Regions from separate parts of the Streptomyces sp. NPDC091287 genome, predicted to be linked through region 1. Evidence: riboswitches for the same ligand, from Rfam matches in the RefSeq annotation. Region 1 holds a riboswitch; each other region holds the start of a gene.
What was found. Region 1 has a riboswitch for cobalamin ahead of ACIQRW_RS23850 (FecCD family ABC transporter permease). Riboswitches for the same ligand answer to the same signal wherever they lie in the genome.
Positions count from the first base shown of each region.

Region 1 (3,248 bases):
ATGTGCGACACGGTGCGCCCGTACGCCGAAGACGTCGGCCAGCAGCTCGGTGGTCAGGACCGCGTGCGGGGCCCCGGAGGCGACGATCCGGCCGCTGTCGATGACATGGACCAGGTCGCAGTGCAGGGCCGCCAGATTCAGGTCGTGCAGGGCGGTGAGCACGGTCAGGCCGCTGCCGCGGACCAGGGCGAGGACTTCCAACTGGTGGGCGATGTCCAGGTGGTTGGTGGGTTCGTCGAGCACCAGGACCCGCGGCTGCTGGGCGAGGGCGCGGGCGATCAGGACACGCTGCCGCTCGCCGCCGGAGAGGGTGAGGAAGCCGCGTTCGGCCAGGTGTCCCGCGCCGACCCCCGCCAGCGCCTCTTCGCAGAGGCGGCGGTCCTCGTCGGATGCCCGGGCCACCGGCCCCTGGTGCGGCAGCCGCCCCATGGCGACGATCTCGGCGACGGTGAAGTCGAAGTCGGCGGCCGCGTCCTGGGGAAGGGCCGCCAGTCGTCGGGCGCCTTCCCGCGCGCTCAGGGCGTGAAGGTCCTCACCGCCGATCCTCACGGCGCCGGCCGTGGGGCGCAGGGCCCGGTAGACACAGCGCAACAGGGTCGACTTCCCGCTGCCGTTGGGACCGACCAGGCCGACGAGCTGCCCCTCGGCCGCGCCCAGGTTGACCTGGTCCACCAGCCGTGCACCGGCGATCTCGACGGTCAGCGCGTCGATGTCGATCCGCATCAGATGCCTCCGAAGGAGTAGGAGCGCCGGCGCATGAGGAGGATGAAGCAGGGAACGCCGATGACCGCGGTGAGGACGCCCACCGGCAGCTCGGCCGGCGCCAGCACCACGCGCGAGAGGATGTCCACCCAGATCAGCAGGACGGCTCCCGCCAGGGGGGCGACGGCCAGGAGCCGGCGGTGGTCCGCGCCGACCAGCATCCGTGCGGCGTGCGGGACCATCAGGCCGACGAAGCCGATCGCTCCGCTCACCGCGACGACCGCCCCGGTGACGGCCGCGGAGACGAGGAAGAGCTCCTTGCGCAGTCTCCCGGGATCGACCCCGAGTGCGGCGGCGGTCTCGTCCCCCATGGCGAGTGCGTTCAGGCGCCGTGCCGACCAGCCGAGGTGCGCGAGGCCGGCGAGCACCGCGCCGGCGGCGATCGGCACAGCGGCCCAGTTGGCCCCGCTCAGGCTGCCGAGCAGCCACATCATCGCGGAGCGGGCCGCTTCCCCGCGCTCGGCCGCGAACACCATGAACGTGGTGACGGCGGAGAACCCGTAGTACATCGCGGTTCCCGTCAGGACCAGCCGGAGCGGGGTCAGTCCGCGTTCGGTGCGGGCGACCGCGTACACGAGCAGCATGGCGAGGAGCGCGGAGAGGAACGCCGCCGTGGACAGGGCCCAGATGCCCAGCGCTCCCAGGGCCCCGAAGATGAGTACGGCGTTGGCGCCGACCGCCGCGCCCGAGGAGATGCCGAGGACGAACGGGTCGGCCAGCGCGTTGCGCACCATGGCCTGGACGGCGACGCCGATGGCGGACAGGCCGGCCCCGACGACGGCCGCCAGCACGGCTCGTGGCAGGCGCAGTTCCCAGACGATGGTGTAGGCCGGGACCTCGTCGGGGCCGATGGCCCCGCCGGTCAGCCCTGCCCACAGGTAGCGCGTCACCTCCGCCCAGGAGAGCCCCGACGCCCCGAGCGCCGCCCCGCAGACGAGGGAGAGGGGCAGGGCCGCGCACAGGCCGGCCAGGAGGAACGGCAGGGGCACGCGCCGGGGTGGCGCCGGTCCGTTGCCGACGGGCGCGGGGCGCGACGGCTTGGAGGGTATGCGGTCGGAAGACGTGGCCACAGGCCGGTCGCTTTCGCCTCGGGCCGTGCGTCGCGCGATGAGGAGCGGCCCCGGACGGCGGCCGCCCCGCGCAGCGCCCATTCGCAGTCCACGGCGAATCGTCAGGAGCCTTCTCCGCCGCGGGTGATCGGGCTCACGGAACCGGGGGCTCCGTCTACCGTTGCGGGTCAGCGCCGGATTTCGACCGGACTTCCCCCGTGGCGGAACGCAGCCTAGCGCGTGCGTTCGCCCTCCCCCGGTGGAGGGTGAACGGCAGCGGCACGCGGAAGGTCCGGTCACCCGCCCCGAGGTGGGAGGGAGGCCCCGACGTGTCCGGAGGCCTCCGCGGTGTTCACCAACTGATGCGGGCGGCCACCGGGAGGTGGTCGCTGCCGGTCGCGGGCAGCAGCCACGAGCTTTCCGGCTCCACGCCCCGGACCAGGATCTGGTCGATCCGCACCACCGGGAAGGCGGCGGGCCAGCTGAAGCCGAACCCGTCACCCGCCGTCTCCTGCGCCGATCGCATCCGCGAGGTGATGCCCGCGTACGCCCGGTCGTCCAGGGTTCCGTTCAGATCGCCGAGCAGCACCACCCGCTCGTTCCGCTCGGCGGCGACCGCCCGGCCGAGCGACTGCGCGCCGGCGTCCCGTTGGCCCGACGAGAGGCCCGCCCGGGGATTCACGCGTACGGATCCGAGGTGCGCCACGTACACCGCCAGGGGCCCGTGGTCCGTGGCCACCGTGGTGCGCAGTCCCCGGTTGTACTCCAGCTTGACGTCGGCGGGCTTCGCGTCCCCCAGCGGCCCCGCGTCCATCGCGACGTCGACCGGCCGGGTGTCCGACAGCGGCAGCCTGCTCCACACGCCGACCGTGCCCAGCACCGTGTGGTGGGGGTACGTCGTCGCCAGCTCCATCTCGTGCGTCCTCCGGGCCGCCGGGTCCAGCTCTTCCAGTGCCAGCACGTCCGCACCTGAGGCGGCCAGGGCGCGGGCGGTGCCCGCCGTGTCGGGGTTGTCGGCGCCGACGTTGTGGCTGACCACGGTGAGGTCGCCGCCCGGGCGAGACTTGTCGGTGAGCAGCCCGCCGAAGAGGTTCAGCCACACGACGGCCGGCAGCAGCAGCGCGACGAGTGCGGGGACGGAGCGGCGCAGCAGTGCCCCGGCCAGCAGCACCGGGATGAACAGGCCGAACCACGGGAGGAAGGTCTCCACCAGGCTGCCGAGGTTTCCGACCCGGTTCGGGATGCTCGCGTGCAGCAGCAGGAACAGGCCCAGCAGCAGAGCCGCCGCCGCGAGCACCCGGCCGCGCTTCCGGGGACCTGTCCTCGCGCCGGTGTGCCGGGGGTCGGTGTCCCGGGGGCCCGCGTCCCCGAGATCGGCATCGCCGCGCCCGGAACCGGAGGGGGCCACGTCTCTCTGCGCCGTCCCGGCCGTGTCCA
Region 1 is NZ_JBIVUV010000014.1:77,076-80,323, forward strand. It holds gene ACIQRW_RS23845 (ABC transporter ATP-binding protein) at 1-723, opposite strand, end outside; gene ACIQRW_RS23850 (FecCD family ABC transporter permease) at 723-1,832, opposite strand; cobalamin riboswitch at 1,933-2,058, opposite strand; gene ACIQRW_RS23855 (endonuclease/exonuclease/phosphatase family protein) at 2,164-3,248, opposite strand, start outside.

Region 2 (3,248 bases), on a different contig from region 1:
CACCGCCGCTTCAACGTCACCGCCGTCGTCTACGGCCACCTCCACATCCCCCGTACGACCTGGTACGACGGGGTGCGCTTCGAGGAGGTCTCCATCGGCTACCCCAGGGAGTGGCGCGAGAGGGGGCACCCGCGCGGCCTGCTGCGGCAGATCCTCCCCTACGAGGGGCAACCCGCCCCGCCCGCCCGCACCGACGCCGAACCGTCCGCACAGCGGCGCACCCCCGGAGGCTCCTCGTGATCGAGCGACTGCTGCCCGCCGACGTCTCCTGTGCCGCCACCCGCGCGGAGACCGTCCCCGACGGAACCCTCTTCCCGGAGGAGGAGGCGCTGGTCGCCAAGAGCGTGGCCAAACGCAGGAACGACTTCTCGACGGCCCGCGCCTGCGCCCGGCGCGCCATGGCCGGACTCGGTCTGCCACCCGTGGCCGTGCTCCACGGTCACCGGGGACGACCGCTGTGGCCCGAGGGAATCGTCGGCAGCCTCACCCACTGCGACGGGTACCGGGCGGCCGCGCTGGCCCGCGCGAAGGGCGTGCTGTCGCTCGGCATCGACGCGGAACCGCACGCTCCGCTCCCCACCGGCGTACGGGAGTTGGTGACCCTGCCCGCCGAACGTGCGCGGATCGGTCCGCCTGCGCCGGAAGGCAAGGGCGAAATCCACTGGGACCGTGTCCTGTTCAGTGCCAAGGAGAGCGTGTTCAAGACCTGGTACCCGGTCACGGGAATCGAACTCGACTTCATCCAGGCAGATCTGACGTTCCAGCAGACGGGCGGCCGAGGCGACACGGGCGACACGCCTCAAGGGGGCACCGCTGCCGAGGGCACGTTCGCGGCGCGTCTGCTCCTCACGGACCCGGCCCTGCCGACGACGCTGCACGGGCAGTGGCGGATCGAGGACGGCATCGTCGCCACGGCCGTGCTGGTCCGGCCCGACTGGCGGGAGAGCGAGGGGGCGTGACGCCCGGCCGGCCGGGCTGTGTGGGGGCTGCGCAGTGGCGGACGGGGGCGTAGCGCAGTGGCGTTCAGCCGGTCGTGGGGGCGGTGAGCGGGCGGCCCAGCCCCACGTTCCACCGGCCCGACCGCCCGCTGAGTTCGGTCAGCGTCAGCGGGGCGACATCCAGCCGCCAGAACGCTTCCGCCGGCAGCCGCAGACCATGGACGACCGCCGCCCGGAGGACGGCGGCCTCGGCCACGGCCAGGAAGTCCGCGCCGGGTGCGTCCGGTCCGCCGAGGGAGTCCAGCCATCCTCCGATCCTCCCGATCAGGTCCCGCAGCGACTCGCCGCCGTGCGGGGCGGCCGAAGGATCACCGAGCCAGGCGGTCAGCCGGGCGGGCTCGGCGGCCGCCACATCGTCGAGGCGGCGGCCGGACCACCGCGCCAGATCCCAGCCGGCCAGCACCGGGTCGGTCCGCGCCGCCAGCCCGAGCGCCTCGGCGGTCTCGCGGCACCGCCCGGAGGGGCCGCTGAGCGCGAGTCCGGTCACCGGCACCGCGTCGGCCGCTGCCCGCGCGCGCTCCCGGCCGGACCGGTCCAGGGGAGCGTCGCCGTCGAAGCGGGCCTCCCGCAGCGCGGCGTTCATCGCCGGTGAGATCAACATCACCCGTACTGTCATGTCCCTGCCCTTACTTCTTCACCAGGGGCCCCAGGGCTGTCGCCCCACGCGATCCGTGCTCCGCGACCCCGCAGATTGGACCATGGCGGCGCCTGCCCGCAGGCGGTATGGTCGCGTCGACCATGACGAGGGTGCGACGGAAGCCCGGTGAGAATCCGGCACGGTCGCGCCACTGTGACCCCGCGTGCGCGGGGAAGTCAGACCCGGCACCTTCGTCCGAGGCACCACGACAGGGACGCGTGTTCCCACAGGAGGTTCTGCCATGGCGCAGTCCGCCGTTCCGGCAACAGGTACATCCACGATCGCCCCGATCTCGGCGAAGACCATTGCCCCGTGGGCGGTCTTCTTCGGCATCCTCATGCTCGTCCTGCTGTACTTCGTCGGCGCCGAACAGGGCGCCACAGCGCTCATCTCGGGCGAAGGCGTCCACGAGTGGGTTCACGACGGCCGTCACCTGCTCGGCTTCCCCTGCCACTGAGACACCTGAGCTACCAGGGAATCAGTGGACACGGGAAGCAAGAGAAAACAGGAAACCAACGTGAACTCCATATCTGTCAGGGCTCTGCTCGTGCGCGGCATGCTCGCGGGCCTGATCGCGGGCGCGTTCGCGCTCGCCGTGGCCTACTTCCTCGGTGAGTCCCAGGTGGACGCGGCCATCGCCCTCGAAGAGGCGCACAGCCACGACCACGGCGGTGGCGAGGAGTTGGTGAGCCGCACCATGCAGGCCACCGGCGGACTCGCCACCGGTGTTCTGGTCTTCGGCGTCGCCGTGGGCGGGATCGCCGCCCTCGTGTTCTGCTACGCACTGGGCCGCATCGGTGACTTCGGCCCCCGGGCCACCGCGGCGTTGATCGCGGGCGCCGCCCTGCTCACGGTCTACGTGGTGCCGTTCCTCAAATACCCGGCGAATCCGCCCGCCGTCGGCAACCCCGACACCATCGGCGAGCGCACCGCCCTGTTCTTCCTGATGGTCGCCCTCAGCGTGCTGCTGGCCGTCGCCGCCGTCATCATCGGCAGACGGCTCGCTCCTCGCCTGGGCAACTGGAACGCGACCGTGGCGGCCGCCGCCGGCTTCATCCTGCTGATCGGCCTCGCCTACGCCTTCCTGCCCTCCTTCGACGAAGTGGGCAAGGACTTCCCGGCCGGGCTGCTGTGGGAGTTCCGGCTCTCCACGCTCGCGGTGCAGGTGACGCTGTGGAGCGTCTTCGGCGTCGTCTTCGGGCGCCTCACCGAACGTCTCCTGTCGCCGGCCACCCCTGCCGCGACGCCCCGAACCGCGAGTGCGGTGAACTGAGTCCGACCGCACGCGCACATGCGGACGCACCAGTGCGCATGTACTGACGCGCACGAAGGAACCCGCCGGGTAAGCCCGGTTGAGCGCCCTGCTGCGGCAGGAGCACGGGGCGGGCCTGAGCACCGCCGAAGCAGCGCTGATGAAGGAGTGGCTCGACCGGGTGGCGAACGCCAGGCCGGACGGCTGAACCGAACCAAGGGCGCTGCCGGACCGTGTGGTCGTCGAGGGAGTCGGACATCGGGGCGTCAGGCGACAGACGTCATGGTGCCGGGTGCCGGGAATCTGGGGCAGAAGGCAGGAGGCAGGGCGCGGAGGTCGTCATGGTGCGGGGGAGGAGGCG
Region 2 is NZ_JBIVUV010000001.1:580,951-584,198, forward strand. It holds gene ACIQRW_RS02500 (metallophosphoesterase family protein) at 1-240, shown strand, start outside; gene ACIQRW_RS02505 (4'-phosphopantetheinyl transferase) at 237-959, shown strand; gene ACIQRW_RS02510 (histidine phosphatase family protein) at 1,024-1,614, opposite strand; adenosylcobalamin (AdoCbl) riboswitch at 1,739-1,831, shown strand; gene ACIQRW_RS02515 (CbtB-domain containing protein) at 1,877-2,092, shown strand; gene ACIQRW_RS02520 (CbtA family protein) at 2,153-2,908, shown strand; partial or broken gene ACIQRW_RS02525 (TetR/AcrR family transcriptional regulator) at 2,982-3,095, shown strand; gene ACIQRW_RS02530 (hypothetical protein) at 3,227-3,248, opposite strand, start outside.
Region 2: linked by a shared signal. The riboswitch ahead of ACIQRW_RS02515 (CbtB-domain containing protein) and the one ahead of ACIQRW_RS23850 (FecCD family ABC transporter permease) in region 1 are both predicted to bind cobalamin.

Region 3 (3,248 bases), on a different contig from region 1:
GTACCCCCGGGCGCTCATCTCGCCGACCGGCTTGCCCATCAGCACGACCTGGCTGGACCGGTCGCCGCCGGGCTTCAGCAGCACCGGGTTCATCAGGGCCGTCGGCTCCACCCGGGCGGCCTGCGCCTGCATCGCCTGGGCCCGGCCGATCTCCGCGCCCTGTCGGGTCACGAAGGAGTTCAGGGACATGTTCTGGGCCTTGAAGGGCGCGACCTTCACGCCCCGGCGCACCAGCCACCGGCAGATGCCCGCCGTGACGACGCTCTTGCCCGCGTCCGATGTGGTCCCCGCGACCAGCAGCCCGCCGCTCATGCCCGCTCCCGTTCCCGTACCGCGTTCCGTGCCGGACCGTTCATGACCGCCCCCGCCTCCGTCCTGTCGACGACCGTCCCGCGACCACGCGGCCCGCGACCATCCGCCCCGCCACGCACACGCCGAGGGCCAGCGTGCTCACCCGGCGCGACAGCCGTACCGCGCGTTCGATGTCCGTGCCCCGCACATCCCGCCCGGACTCCCCGTTCAGCACCGGCCGGTGCTCGACGCGCCCCGCGTACGCCAGGGTCCCGCCCAGCCGTACGCCGAGCGCCCCCGCGAACGCGGCCTCCACCGGCCCCGCGTTCGGGCTCGGGTGACGCCCCGCGTCCGCCCTCCAGGCACGTACGGCCTCCCGGGGCCGCCCGCCGCCCGCCACGGCCAGCGCGGCCGTCAGCCGGGCACCGGGCCACCCCGCGAGGTCGTCCAGACGGGCCGAGGCCCAGCCGTAACGGCGGTAGCGGGGCGACTTGTGGCCGACCATCGCGTCGAGCGTGTTCACGGCCCGGAAGCCGACGAGCCCCGGCACCCCGCCGATCGCCCCCCACACCAGCGCGCCGACGACGGCGTCCGAGGTGTTCTCGGCGACCGACTCGACGACCGCGCGGGCGATGCCCGGACCGTCCAGGGAGTGCGGATCGCGCCCGCACAGGTGCGGCAGCCGCTCCCGCGCCACCTCCAGATCCCCGGCGGCCAGGGCGCCGCCGATGGCGCGGGCCTCCTGCCCCAGCGACGTACCGCCCATGACGGACCAGGCGGTGGCGGCGGTCAGCGCGACGGCGAGCGCGGGGCGTCCCCGGACGGCGCGCGCGGTCAGCGCGGCCGCCCCCACGGCGCCTCCGGCGCAGACGAGGGTGTGCAGCGCGCCCCGGCCCCGGTCGTCGCGCCACAGCAGGGACTCCACCCGCGCGGCGGCGCGGCCGAATCCGGCGACGGGGTGGCCCCGACGGGGGTCGCCGAGCAGGGCGTCGGCGATCAGCCCGGCCGTGGCGCCGTACGCGAAAACGCGGTCGGCACGCACGGCTCAGCCGGTCGCGGGGAGAGAGGTTCCGGCGAGAGGGCCTGTCGTGGGGGGCACAGGAAGCGGCGCACGGCGGCCGGGCATGGCGTATGTCCTCACTCAGGGTCCGCGCCCTGGTTCGACGTGACCGGCGACGAGAGTCTCCTGGCTTCCGGATCCGCAGTTCCCCCGGCCTTCCAGCCCGCGTGGAGCGGGCCGTGACGTCCGGTGTGGGGGAGTGCTCCCCGGTGACAGTGGCGGGACCGCGCCGGATTCGCACCGGCTTCCTCTGCTGTCGCCGTAAATGGCTCCGGCAGTCCACCACGCCCCGCGAACAGCCGTCAACTCGCTGTTGACCTGCGAGGCTCCACTGTGCGCAGACGCACATCGGGCCGGACACACGAGGGTGTGTCCGGCCCGAAGGAGTGCGGGGTACGGGGTCAGGCGACGATCAGGTAGATCCCGTACGAGACCGCCGCGACGCACAGCGCGAAGCAGGCGTACGCGCCGGTGCGCGCCAGCGCCACCGACCCGCCGGAAGCGCGGCCTCCGGCCGTGGCGGACTGCTTGGAGAGGGCGACGATGCCCAGGGTGAAGAGGCCGACCAGCGCGACGGTGACCACCAGGCTGACACCGAAGACGGAGGCGAGAGCTGCCCAGTCGATTTTCATGCGGATCTGTCCTTACACCTTGGCCGGCGGCCGGGCCGGGTCGTCGGGCGCCGAGGCCGGGGCCGGGATGGTGGTTGCGAGGTCGGCGGCCGGGCCGCCGACGGGCGGCGGCTGGACCGCCGCCATGGCGGCGGTGACGATGCCCTGCGGCTCGCCCTCCCCGTCCGTGTCGTTGACGTTGGTGTGGTCGACCGGCTGGCGGCGCGAGGCCAGCCAGATGGCGAAGGAACCGCCCACGAGCAGGACCGCGGTGACCGTGATGCCCCAGGGACCCTGCTTGGTCAGGAACTCGGCGCCCGCACCGATCAGACCGGCCGCCGGGAGCGTCAGCCCCCAGGCGACGAACATCCGGGTGGCGGTGGACCAGCGGACCACGCCCCCCTTGCGGCCGAGGCCCGCGCCCATGACGGCACCGGAGCAGGACTGGGTGGTGGAGAGCGAGAAGCCGAGGTGCGAGGAGGCCAGGATGACCGTCGCCGCGCTGGTCTGGGCGGCGAAGCCCTGCGGCGGCTGGAGGTCGGTCAGTCCCTTGCCCATCGTGCGGATGATGCGCCAGCCACCGAGGTAGGTGCCGAGCGCGATGGCCACACCGGCGGAGACGATGACCCACAGGGGCGGGTTGGAGCCGGGGGCGAGGACGCCGCCGGTGACCAGGGCCAGCGTGATGATGCCCATCGTCTTCTGGGCGTCGTTGGTGCCGTGGGCCAGCGAGACGAGACCGGCGGAGGCGATCTGTCCGGCCCGGTAGCCCTTGGCCGTCGACTTCAGCTGACCCTCGTCGGTGACGTTCCGGTTGATCCGGTACGTCAGCCGCGTGGCCAGCATCGCGGCGAGGCCGGCGACCAGCGGGGCGGCGATCGCCGGGAGCAGCACCTTCGTGACGACGGTGCCGCCGTTGATCGAGGACCAGCCGGCCGACATGACCGCGGCGCCGATCAGACCGCCGAACAGGGCGTGGGAGGAGCTGGAGGGCAGGCCGACCAGCCAGGTCAGGAGATTCCACAGGATGGCGCCGACGAGCGCCGCGAAGATGACCTCGGTTCTGAGGCCGTCCTCGTTGACAATCCCGCCGGAGATCGTCTTGGCGACCTCCACCGACAGGAACGCGCCGATCAGGTTGAGAACGGCGGACATCGCCACCGCTGTCTTGGGTTTCAGAGCGCCGGTCGAGATGGTCGTCGCCATCGCGTTGGCAGTGTCGTGGAAACCGTTCGTGAAATCGAACACGAGAGCTGTCACGACCACAATCGCAAGCAGCAGCGTGA
Region 3 is NZ_JBIVUV010000028.1:58,329-61,576, reverse strand. It holds gene ACIQRW_RS35405 (cobyric acid synthase) at 1-312, opposite strand, end outside; gene ACIQRW_RS35400 (cobalamin biosynthesis protein) at 353-1,333, opposite strand; cobalamin riboswitch at 1,471-1,603, opposite strand; gene ACIQRW_RS35395 (hypothetical protein) at 1,753-1,983, opposite strand; gene ACIQRW_RS35390 (anion permease) at 1,996-3,248, opposite strand, start outside.
Region 3: linked by a shared signal. The riboswitch ahead of ACIQRW_RS35400 (cobalamin biosynthesis protein) and the one ahead of ACIQRW_RS23850 (FecCD family ABC transporter permease) in region 1 are both predicted to bind cobalamin.